One region of the Cellulosilyticum sp. ST5 genome, then DNA from elsewhere that is predicted to be linked to it. Evidence: predicted binding sites of a transcription regulator. Region 1 holds the regulator's gene; each other region holds the start of a gene.

The links. Region 1 encodes Rex, which represses fermentation and respiration genes when NADH is low (regulators of the CRP and FNR family bind a similar motif). Its sites were predicted from a motif close to ATTGTTAANTANTTAACAAT; they were not measured.
Region 2: a site for Rex is predicted at 1,445-1,464, ahead of QTL86_RS05920 (acyl-CoA carboxylase subunit beta). Genes of this name have one in related genera too.
Region 3: a site for Rex is predicted at 2,185-2,204, ahead of pflB (formate C-acetyltransferase). Genes of this name have one in related genera too.
Region 4: a site for Rex is predicted at 1,779-1,798, ahead of QTL86_RS08815 (iron-sulfur cluster assembly scaffold protein). Genes of this name have one in related genera too.

The regions. Positions count from the first base shown of each region.
Region 1 covers NZ_CP132338.1:363,416-366,635, forward strand. The annotation lists gene abc-f (ribosomal protection-like ABC-F family protein) at 1-1,278, opposite strand, end outside; gene QTL86_RS01710 (redox-sensing transcriptional repressor Rex) at 1,423-2,106, shown strand.
Region 2 covers NZ_CP132338.1:1,204,270-1,207,489, forward strand. The annotation lists gene QTL86_RS05910 (D-alanyl-D-alanine carboxypeptidase family protein) at 1-417, shown strand, start outside; gene QTL86_RS05915 (pseudouridine synthase) at 434-1,156, shown strand; gene QTL86_RS05920 (acyl-CoA carboxylase subunit beta) at 1,477-2,958, shown strand; gene QTL86_RS05925 (OadG family protein) at 2,999-3,220, shown strand, end outside.
Region 3 covers NZ_CP132338.1:2,497,794-2,501,013, reverse strand. The annotation lists gene pflB (formate C-acetyltransferase) at 1-2,047, opposite strand, end outside; gene QTL86_RS12255 (adaptor protein MecA) at 2,466-3,149, shown strand.
Region 4 covers NZ_CP132338.1:1,804,599-1,807,818, forward strand. The annotation lists gene QTL86_RS08810 (GGGtGRT protein) at 26-1,027, opposite strand; gene QTL86_RS08815 (iron-sulfur cluster assembly scaffold protein) at 1,042-1,734, opposite strand; gene QTL86_RS08820 (insulinase family protein) at 1,859-3,220, opposite strand, start outside.

The sequences.
Region 1 (3,220 bases):
AGCCAGTACATTACGGATTTCTCCATTTTTAAGTTCTGGGAAAGTACCTTGGATTTCTTCCATAATGGTGTTAGAAGTATCTAAGGTAGCATGTTCTTGATCGTAATAGCCTACAATAACATTGCTTCCTAATTTTAGGGTACCCGTTGTAGGAGTCATTTGATCTAAAATCATACGAAAAACAGTGGTTTTACCAACGCCATTAGGACCTACGAGAGCTACTTTATCCCCTTTTTTGATTTCCATATTCATATGACTAAAAATCGGGCTGGTATCAAAGGTTTTACTTAATTCACTAATGCTTAAGACATCATTGCCACTTACAACTCTTGGGGTGAGCACCAGCTGCATAGGTTTATTATCAATCATTGGCATATCCATGACTTCTACTTTTTCTAAAGCTTTTTCACGGCTACGAGCACGTTTAATAGATTTTTCCCTGTTAAATTGTTTTAGCTTAGCAATAACCGCTTGTTGGTGAGCAATTTCCTTTTGCTGTTTTTCAAAGTGTTTCATAGCCACTTCATATTCTTTTTCACTTTTGATGATGTAGTCGCTGTAGTTACCGTTGTAAACAAAGCTACGTCCAAATTCTAAGTGAACGACTTTAGTGACGATTTTATCTAAGAAGTAACGGTCATGGGAAATAATAAGGACAGCACCTTTATAGCTACGTAAAAAGCCTTCTAGCCATTCGATAGCTTCAATGTCTAAATGGTTGGTAGGTTCGTCTAAGAGTAATAAACTAGGCTCTTGAAGTAGGAGCTTACCTAGAGCGACACGGTTTTTTTGTCCACCTGATAAAATAGACACTGGTTTATCATAAATGGTTTCATCAAAGCCTAAGCCTTTGAGAACGCCTTTGACTAAACTTTTGTATTCATAACCCTTACTATTTTCAAATACCATACGTTCAGCATCATATTTATGAATGAGTTCTAAAGAACCGGTCTTAGCGATTTCAGCTTCCATGGCATGAAGTTTTTCTTCTAAGGCAATAACTTCATCAAATACATGTAGGAGTTCCTCATAGACGGTAGCTGTAGAATCTAACTCCATATGTTGTTTTAAGTAACCTATGGTGCAGTCTTTAGTAGAAGTAATGGTACCTTCATCTGGTTCTAATTCCTTAGTTAGAATTTTAAAAAGGGTGGTTTTACCTACACCATTATTTCCTATTAAAGCTACTTTCTCATGGTCTTCGATATGAAAACTAATATTTTTTAAGATTTCTCGGTCAATAAATGTTTTCTTGATATTGCTACATGAAATAATCATAATATCCTCCTTGTAACGCCTTTTATTATTTTAGCAAATAAAAGCGCAAATTGAAAGAAAAGGGGCCAATAATCTACATTGACAAAAAAAAAACTTAAATGCTATACTAGGGTTATGAGTTTGCGTATATGAGGAGATGAGAAGGTGACGGAAGAAAGAAAGATTTCTATGAATGTAATACGGAGATTGCCACGTTATTACAGATATCTGGGAGAATTGTTACAAAAAGGAGTAACCAAAATCTCCTCCAGAGAATTAAGTGAGAAGATGAATGTGACCGCATCACAAATTCGTCAAGACCTTAACAATTTTGGAGGCTTTGGGCAACAGGGTTACGGATACAATGTGGAGTACTTGCATACAGAGATAGGAAAGATATTAGGACTTCACCAAAACTATAAAATGATTATTGTAGGCGTAGGTAACTTAGGACAAGCTATTGCTAATTCAACATCATTTAGTAAAAGAGGCTTTAAGTTAATCGGTTTATTTGACGTTAATCCAAGACTAATTGGTATGAGCATACACGGGGTAGAAGTACAAGATATTGACAAAATGGAGCAGTTCGTAAAAGAAAATGAAGTAGAAATTGCTATTTTAACAATGCCAAAAACAAGAGTAAAAGAGACAGCTGAGAGTTTAGCAAAATGGGGGATAAAAGGCTTATGGAACTTCTCACCTGTGGATTTATTCGTACCAGATACAGTACAAGTTGAAAATGTACACCTTTCTCATTCATTAATGACTTTGGCTTATAAGATTAATGAGGCTGAGGTTGAAAGAGAGAAGAAAGATAAGAGTGAGAGTATAGGGCAAATTGAAGAATAAAATGTGGGCTTAATGGATTTCTTTGGGAATGATGTTGAGTGGGGTGCAGTATAAAAGAGTGAATAAAGAAATGCCTGTGAGGCTTTTGTTGGGAAAACAGAAGGCTTATGGGCATTTTTTTGCGTTTAAAGAGATAGATCTTTAGGTAACAGGGGAGTAAAGGCGAAAAAGTGAGAACAAAGATAAAGTGAACGTTTCCTTTTGTAAGTAAGTTGCGATCAGAAGCTAATGGGAAGAAATGAGAGGGATGGCTACCCTCCGGGGTTCCGCTCCGTATTTTCGCAGGCACTAAGCTCATTTTTTTGATGAACGGTCGAAACTCGCTGGCGCTCAAACAGTCTCCCTAAAACCCATCAAAAAAATTCGCTAAGTGCCTGCTGAAAATACTCGCAAGTCACCCCTTGAGGACAGCCATCCCTCTCATTTCCATCAGCTTTCTGGCGTAAAGATGCTTTTTATAAAAAGAATAACTTAGATAATGTCGAAAATAGACGAACCCTTTTTGTTGTTATATGTATTTTATTAAGAGTACAATAAGTCTATAAAAGAATAGGCATGAATAGTGTTATAGAGGGAGAGGGTTATTTCGCGTTGTTTTTGTGTAAATTGTATGGGTGTGTTTATAATAAAATAAATTGGTTTATTAATACTTTGTGGCACTGTATATGGATAATTAAACTTAGAGAAATAATGACAATATGTAAGAGAAAAGGAATAACTATTTTTATATGTTTACTGTTGGGTAAGTTATTGTTAATAAAACAAAAAAGTGGATGTAGGAAATGGATATTTATTTATATTCATGATGTTCAACAGAAGAAAACAAGTAGGATATTAATAAATAAAAAGAGAATTTAAGAAGTGAGAACGAAAAGGATATCTATTGTTCATATGAAAGTGGAACTAGGATAGGCATAGTAGGAGCGAATAGATTACTAGGTAAGAAGGTGACTGGATATACAATTGTTATAATAAAAGTATCATGAATTATTAGAAGTACAAAGCAGTTATGTGAGATTATAGAAATGATTAAAATATTGGTATTTATAAAGAATAGAATTTGTGCATAAGAGAGTAAAGAAGGGGGATAAATTATTGGATGAGTATAGCAATA
Region 2 (3,220 bases), 840 kb from region 1:
CTCATAGGAGCTGCTTTAGGATCTGGTTGGGGAAAAGCTGGTAAAACACAAAAGTATACAGATGTCATTAACATGATGAACTATGGCTTTAAGTATTATAAAAAATATACGCTTATTGAGCCACAAAGAAATATAGCCAAGGTTGCAATTGAAAAGGCACTGATAGAAAGTTTGTCTTTAGATTGTGATGAGACGATTATACTTCCCTTAACAGAGGTAGAAAAAGCAAATGTTTATATAAAAAAAGTAGTACCAACGCAATTAGTAGCACCCGTTCATAAAAGGGATATAATAGGAGAAGTACAAGTCATATGTGAAGGGGTTACTTTAGCTAAAGTACCACTTCTAGCAAGTGAGGAAGTACCAAAGGCGACACTACTTGATTATATTAAAAAATGGATTAAAGGAAATGACTAAATAAAGAAGGGGTATTATGAGATTACAAAAATATTTAGCAAGCTGTGGCATTGCATCTAGAAGAAAATGTGAAGAACTTATTTTAGAAGGGAAAGTATCGGTTAACGGACAAATCATACAGACTTTAGGAACACAAGTAGAAGAAGATGATGAGGTCTACTATAATCATAAGCGTGTGCAATTAGAAGAAAAGCATGTTTATTATATGTTAAATAAGCCGGCAGGATATGTAACAACAGTGCAAGATGAAAAACAAAGAGCAACGGTTTTGGATTTAATGAAAGGTGTTAAAACAAGAATTTTTCCGGTGGGGAGACTGGATTATAATACCTCAGGTCTATTATTATTGACCAGTGATGGTGCTTTAACTTATGGACTCACCCATCCAAAGCATCACGTTAATAAAACTTATGAAGTTAAGCTTAGTGGAAAAGTTACTGAACGTAGCTTGGATATGTTAAGAAAAGGGGTTATGATTGACCACCGAAAAACTTATCCGGCTGAAGTAGAAGTAGTAAAACAAAATGCAAAGCATACATGGCTTAAGATAACTATTCATGAAGGTCGTAATCGTCAAATTAGAAAAATGTGTGAAGCAGTAGGCTGTCCGGTAGTACAACTAAAAAGGCTGTCAGTGGGAAGTATTCAGCTAGGTTCACTTAAAGTGGGAGAATATAGAGCTTTAACAAAAGAAGAAGTAGATTATTTAAAAAGTATTGCAATAATAGAAGAAGTATAACTAAAACACCAGTATCAGTAGATTGTTTCTCTGCTAATACTGGTGTTTTAGTTATAAAATTATTGAGTAGTAAAATCTAAAAAAGATATAGGAGTAAATAATCAGAGAAATTTGTTAAGGATGTGTAAAGATTACAAAAAATCGATTAAAAATATAGTTTTTGATTGAAAATTGCTATTGATAAAAAATATAATATTACATTATTTTAGTAAAAACTTATAAAATTCTATATTTAGCTTGAATGTTGATTGTCAGTTTAGTAAAATAAAGATGGCGATTTTTACACTTTGTTTTAAAAATTTTTCAATGGAGGGTACCAGATGAGCACTTTAGAAAAATTATCTGAATTAGAATCTCGTAGGGCCGCTATAATCACAAAAAGCAATGACGTAGCTAAAAAAGTAGCACTTGCACAGGGAAAATTAGCTGCAAGAGAACGTATTAGTATATTGCTAGATGAAAATAGCTTTGTGGAAGTAGGTACTTTCATAACAAGTAGAAGTACTGCTTTTAACATGAGAAATAATGAAACACCTGCTGATGGTGTTGTAACAGGTTATGGGACAGTTAATGGTAATCCTGTTTATGTGTACAGCCAAGATGCAAGCGTTTTAGGTGGTGCACTAGGTGAAATGCATGCAAAAAAAATAGTTAGAATTTACGAAGAAGCCCTAAAAGTAGGTGCGCCAGTAGTAGGATTCTTAGACACAGTAGGTGTCAGATTACAAGAAAGTGTAGATGCTTTAGAAGGTTATGGCATGATTTATGAAAAAATGGTAGAAGCATCAGAAATTATTCCACAAATAGCAGTTATTGCAGGTGATTGTGCTGGCGGTGCAGCTTTTATTGCAGGTTTATCTGATTTTGTATTTATGAGCAGTAAATCAGCTCGTGTCTTTTTAAATAGTCCTAATACTTTAGATGATAAAACAGCTAGTTTTGATGCTATTGCAACAGCTAAAGTACATTTTGAAGAAAGTGGACTTGCTACCATTATCGAAGAGCAAGAAGAAGTTTTAATTGAAGATGTTATACGCTTACTTTCTTACTTACCTCAAAACAGTGGGGAAGAAGGGCCATTTTATGAAGTGATAGATGATATTAACCGCGTAGATGCAAGTCTTAATGGTTTTAATTTTGAAACACAAGAAGTAAAAGATATTGTTACTTCTATTGTAGATGGAGGAGAGTTATTCGTATTAAATGAAGCTTATGGAAAAACAGCATTAACAGCTTTTGCACGTATGGATGGTGGAACGGTTGGTATTATAGCCAATACAGATACTCGTATGGATTATTCGGGGGTAAAGAAAATAGTTCATTTTGTTAGAGTATGTGACACCTATAATATACCGATTATAACACTTACAGATATAGAGGGTTTTACTTCTACTGTTGCAACAGAAAAGTTAGGAATCATTAAAGCATGTAGTGAGATGACGAAGGCGTTCGCAGAGGCAAGTGTGCCAAAAGTAAATGTTATTCTTAATCATGCTTTTGGAAGTGGTTATTTAGCTATGAATAGTAAGTCATTAGGGTGTGATATGACTTATGCATGGCCAACTGCAACAGTAGCAAGTTTAAATACAGAAAGTGCTATGAAGATTATGTATGCAAAAGAATTAGCAGAAGGTACATTATCCAATGAAGCATTTGCTGAAAAAGCTGCAGAATATGATGAAATACAAGCAAGTGCCTACGCAGCGGCAGCTAGAGGATTAGTAGATGATATTATTGAGCCAGCAGCAACGCGTAAACGTATTATTGCTGCTTTGGAAGTTCTTGCAACTAAAGAACGTTAAAGGTATGCAAAGCACCCAACATAAAGGTAGGTGAAAAAAGATGAATCAAAGTATCAGCGCTTTTTTAGAAGGGATTCCTACATTTATACTTAGTATTGTAATTGTATTTACAATGCTTGCACTGCTTATCGGTGCCATCGTCTTATTAGGGAAAATGGTAGGAATGTTTGCGAATAAGTCTAACAATGTAAAAGTAGTTGAATCTGAAGCTAGTGTTATAGAAGAAGTAGTTGTAGCTATAGAAGAAAACAGCCAAGATGAA
Region 3 (3,220 bases), 2.1 Mb from region 1:
GAGTGAAGTATCCATCAAGAAGACCAGTAAGGTTTGTAATTTGTTCTTCAGATGTTTTACCAAGAGCACTTGGTACGATAGAAAATGTATTAGAAATACCATCTAAAGAATCTCTATATGGAAGTTTAGCAACTGAAGCAAGAGAAGCTAAAGCACCTTTAACATCTCTTCCGTGCATTGGGTTAGCACCAGGAGCAAGTGGTTGACCTTTTTTACGTCCGTCTGGTGTGTTACCTGTTTTCTTACCATATACAACGTTTGATGTAATAGTAAGAACAGATGTTGTTGGCATTGAATTTCTATATGTGTAAAGTTTTCTAATCTTATTCATGAATTTAGAAACAACCATTACAGCTAAATCATCAGCGCGATCATCATTGTTACCATATGCTGGATATTCACCCTCGATTTCATAATCTGTAGCAAGACCAGTTTCATCTCTGATTACTTTAACTTTAGCATATTTAATAGCTGATAAAGAGTCAGCAACTACTGAGAGACCAGCGATACCTGTAGCAAATGTACGAACGATATCTTTATCATGAAGTGCCATCTCTAATGATTCATAGCAATATTTGTCATGCATATAATGAATAACATTTAATGTATCTACATAAACTCTAGCAATCCAGTCCATCATAACATCGAATTTTTCCATTACTTCATCGAAGTCAAGGTATTCAGATGTGATTGGTTGATATTTAGGAGCAATTTGTTCGCCAGTCATTTCATCACGGCCACCATTGATAGCGTAAAGTAATGTTTTAGCAAGGTTAGCACGAGCACCAAAGAATTGCATTTGTTTACCAATTCTCATAGCAGATACACAGCATGCAATACCGTAGTCATCGCCCCAGAATGCTCTCATCATATCATCATTTTCATATTGAATAGAACTTGTTTTGATAGAAACATCTGAACAGAATTTTTTGAAAGCTTCTGGTAAGTGTGTTGACCAAAGTACTGTTAAGTTTGGTTCTGGTGATGGACCAAGGTTAACTAATGTATGAAGTACGCGGAAAGTATTTTTAGTTACAAGTGTACGTCCATCTATACCCATACCACCAAGAGATTCTGTTACCCAAGCTGGGTCTCCAGAGAATAATTCATTATATTCAGGAATACGAAGGAAACGAACCATACGAAGTTTCATTACGAAATGATCAATGAATTCTTGGATTTCTGATTCTGTATATGTACCATTTTTAAGGTCTCTTTCAGCATAGATATCAAGGAATGTAGATGTACGGCCGATTGACATAGCAGCACCATCTTGTTGTTTGATAGCACCAAGGTAGCCAAAGTATAACCATTGGATAGCTTCTTGTGTATCTTTTGCTGGTTTTGTAATATCAAAGCCATAATTTGCAGCCATTTTTGCAAGATCTTTAAGTGCGATAATTTGTTCTGCTGTTTCTTCACGGTCACGTACAACAGTTTCTGTCATAGGTGTTACATTTAATTGATTCATTTGTTCTTGTTTTTCTTTTACTAAGAAATCAATACCGTATAAAGCAACACGACGATAATCACCAATAATACGTCCACGACCATAAGCATCTGGAAGACCGGTGATAATATGACTGTGACGAGCAGCTCTCATATCAGGAGTATAAGCTGAGAATACAGCTTCATTATGAGTTTTACGATATTTAGAGAAAATTTCTTCTGTTTGAGGATCTAATTCATAACCATAGGATTTAAGTGCATTTTTAACTGTACGTACACCACCATTTGGCATAATATTTCTTTTAAGTGGTTTATCAGATTGAAGACCTACAATTTTTTCAAGATCTTTATTTAAATAACCAGCACCATGAGAAGTAAGTGTAGAAGGTACTTTTGTTTCAACATCTAATATACCTTTTCTTCTTTCTTCTTCCATAAGCTCAAGTACTTGTTTCCAAAGAGCTGTTGTAGCTTCTGTTGGACCTTGTAAGAAAGAGCTATCACCTTCATATGGTGTGTAGTTTTTTTGAATGAAATCTCTTACATCAACTTCTTTAGACCAAATACCTGCTTCGAAACCATTCCATTGTTCAAACATTAATAATCATCTCCTTAAGGTTAATTTGAGAAAGTTACAATTACACAATGTAGTCGAAAAAATAAATAATAAACATTAATCATTTGATTAATACGAATGTATTATACAATGTATACTGTATACACGTCAAGAATTTTATTGTTAAAAAAATTACAAAGAATAGAGAATTATAGCAGAAATATTTGGTCATAAAATATTATTGAGAATAATCAATAATAATTAAGATGATAGAAGTATAGTTTTTTTATGTTTTTTATACTATAATTAAGATAGGAATGGTGAATAGTAAGAATAAGTAAAGGCTTAATTTATTTTAAGTTATTAAACTCTTTACACTTATAATCATCTCCATTATACTTAGTGAATAAGATATTATATATGTTAACAAAGCAATTCATCTAGAAAGGATGTGATTTGAATGAAAATAGAAAAGATAAGCGATACTCAAATTCAGGTCACTTTAAATCACTCAGATCTTATAGATAGGAATCTGAAGCTTAGTGAATTAGCCTATGGTTCTAAAAAAGCCCAAGCCTTATTTAAAGATATGATGGCAAGAGCTTATGAAGATTTTGGTTTTGAAACAGACAATGTGCCATTAATGATAGAAGCAGTGCCTCTATCTACGGATAGCATTATGATTGTTGTTACTAAAGTTGAGGATCCATCGCAAATAGAGCAAAAATTAGAAGCTATTGGCGAAAGGCCTACCCATAGAACTTTTAAAGAACCAGAGGAAGATAGATTAACGGATTTAGCATTAATGGGAAGAGACACTGAGCAACCTGAGACCCAGGGACCTGTAAGTAGTAGTAAGCAGTTAACGTTTTTATTTAATGAATTTGATAGTGCATGTATGGCTGCACATCGCGTACAACCAATGTTTGTTGGAGATAACTCTTTATATAAATATAATGATAAATACTTTTTAGTATTTGGCAAGAATAAAAAAGCCAATGTAAAGGGTGAAGCATTATCAAGTTTACTGGAAGAATTTGGTAGTAAATGTCCATCTACAGATCTTAACGAAAGTTTTCTTAAAGAACATGGTAAAGTAATGATTTATCTCCATGCTATAGATGTACTTACTAAATATCTTTAAAAATCAAAAGGTACTTTTAAAGTATTAATACTTTAAAAAGTACCTTTTGATTTGCGTAGAATGATTAGAAG
Region 4 (3,220 bases), 1.4 Mb from region 1:
GCTTTTTTATTGTCCTAAAAAGGAATTATTTATTCATAGCTTCTTCGATTGCTACGGCTACAGCAACTGTAGCACCTACCATTGGGTTGTTACCCATACCGATAAGTCCCATCATTTCTACGTGAGCAGGAACTGATGAAGAACCAGCGAATTGTGCATCTGAGTGCATTCTTCCCATAGTATCAGTCATACCATAAGAAGCTGGACCAGCAGCCATGTTATCTGGGTGAAGTGTACGACCTGTACCACCACCAGAAGCTACTGAGAAGTATTTTTTACCTTGTTCAACGCATTCTTTTTTGTATGTTCCAGCTACTGGATGTTGGAAACGAGTTGGATTAGTTGAGTTACCTGTAATAGATACGTCAACACCTTCCATATGCATGATTGCAACACCTTCACGAACATCATCACAACCAAAGCAACGAACTTTTGAACGTTCACCGTTTGAGTATGCGATTTCTTTTACTACATTTACTTTACCTGTCATATAATCAAATTGAGTTTGAACATATGTAAACCCATTGATACGAGAGATAATTTGAGCAGCATCTTTACCAAGACCATTTAAGATAACTCTTAAATCTTCTTTACGAACTTTGTTTGCAGAACGTGCAATACCGATAGCACCTTCAGCGGCTGCAAAGCTTTCGTGACCTGCTAAGAATGCGAAACATTTTGTTTCTTCTCTAAGAAGCATAGCTCCTAAGTTACCGTGACCAAGACCTACTTTACGGTCATCAGCTACAGAACCTGGAATACAGAATGCTTGAAGACCTTCTCCGATAGCTTCTGCTGCTTCTGCTGCTTTGTGACAACCTTTTTTGATAGCAATTGCAGCACCTACAACGTAAGCCCAACAAGCGTTTTCAAAAGCGATTGGTTGAATTCCTTTTGTGATTTCATATGGATCAAAGCCTTTTTCTTTACAGATAGTTCTAGCTTCTTCAATATCTTTGATTCCGTATTTATTTAAAACAACGTTAATTTGGTTAATTCTTCTATCATATGATTCAAATAATGGCATTGTTTGGCACCTCCCTATTCATGTCTTGGGTCAACTGTACGTACAGCATCATCAAATCTGCCGTATTGACCTGTAGCTTTTTCAATTGCTTCATTTGCATCCATACCTTTTTTGATCATGTCCATCATTTTACCGAAGTGAATGAAACGGTAACCGATGATTTGATCGTCAGCATCAAGAGCGATGTTTGTTACATAGCCTTCTGCCATTTCAAGGTATCTTGGTCCTTTAGCAACTGTTGAGTACATTGTACCAACTTGGCTACGAAGTCCTTTACCAAGGTCTTCAAGACCTGCACCGATAGGAAGTCCACCTTCAGAGAATGCAGTTTGAGTTCTTCCGTATACGATTTGTAAGAATAACTCACGCATTGCTGTGTTAATTGCGTCACAAACTAAGTCTGTGTTAAGCGCTTCAAGAATTGTTTTACCTGCTAAGATTTCTGCTGCCATAGCTGCAGAGTGAGTCATACCTGAACATCCAATAGTTTCTACTAATGCTTCTTGAATCACACCATCTTTAACGTTAAGTGTTAATTTACAAGCACCTTGTTGTGGTGCACACCAGCCTACACCGTGTGTAAGACCACTAATGTCTTTAATTTCTTTTGCTTGTACCCATTTACCCTCTTGTGGGATTGGTGCTGGCCCATGGTTAGGTCCTTTAGCGATTGGGCACATTTGTTCTACTTCATGTGAATACATCATTTTCATGACTCCTTTCCACTCATCTCTATTTAAAGATTTCTCTTTAAATCAAAAATTTAACAATACACACTTATTGTATAGGTGGTTAAGGAATCTGTCAATATTTATCCTTTTTTTTAATAGTCTAATATGAGTAGGTAGTAAATTCTTTTTCTGTAGTATAACTTTTTTGAGTCATAATAGAAACTCTACCTTGCTTAAAAAGTTCTTTGTAAATAGCTCCCTTTGCCTTAACAGCTTCTGGTGTTGCTTTAAGAATTTCTTCTTGAAGTCTCATCAGGTCAGCTGGACCTTGCCCCCATAAAACTAGTCCTTCCAGAGCATTTGCCTCTTCTAAAGGTGTACCTAATAAACGAAATTGACTGTGCAGTCTGCTTAAAGCTTCTGCTTTGCTACTCTCAAGAGCAATGCTATCTACATTGGTACTTAAAAATTCATGTGCTTTTTCTAAAATAGGCAAAGAACGTTCTATATTGGGATCTCTATAGGTATAAAAAGAGATGGTGTATGGATAACTAAGTTGGCAACCTGCGCCATAAGCACCTAGACCTACACGAATGCGAGGATTAAGATAGTTTTTCGTTAAATAAGTGGTTGCTAGGTAATCTAGCCCGTCTAAAGGTATACCCTTATCCATTCCAATGTAACTATGATCAATAGCTGCATGACTTGTTACAACACAATTTTTAGAAGTGACTGCAAATTCATAGGTAGCTGTTTTATGTTCAAAACAAGGTAATGTCTCTAAGAAATCTTCCCAGCTTTTCGCATATAAATTCGATTCTTTAGCAGGAACAGTTGTTGCTACAATAAGGTCTCCTGTATGATATAGCTTTTTATCAATACGCTCTACATTCAGACGCCAGGCTGTATGATGCATTTTTAAAAGCTCCTCACAAAAAGTATAGGTAGGATAACTCTGTTCATACAAGTAGCGCTTCAATCCTTCTTCTGCTCCTAGGCTGAGGTGTGATAGTGTCCCAATTACATTATTTTCACTTGCCTCTTTCATATCCATAACCCATTCAATGAGTTTTTGTCTGTACCATTCATCTGGCTTGTTTTGTAAGTGTAATCTAGCTTCCCTTAGTAACGTGCTATGATCTGTTTCTTCTGCTTTTGTTAAAACAGCAAGTTTGAAGCAGGGCCAATATCCCTTTTCACTGGGATAAGCCGTACAACCTGTTGTAATAATACCACTAAAAGGGGTAATCTCCTTGGCACTTTCTTCTAATAAGTGAGCATAGAGAAACAAATAAGGCAGTTCCTTTTGAGGTATATGAGCTGTATTAAAATAAAGTTGTGACCTTGCCCATGTGCTTTCTACCTCTGTAACCATTTCTGTATAATTCTTTTTTTGTTTGCTTTTAATTTCTAAATGTGGCTTTAAAATAAGCTCTCTTAAATCTACTGCTTTTAATTTTGTTTTTTTCTTCTGCCAAGCTTCCATTTTAGGAACAATATCTAGCCACTCTTCATCTGAAAC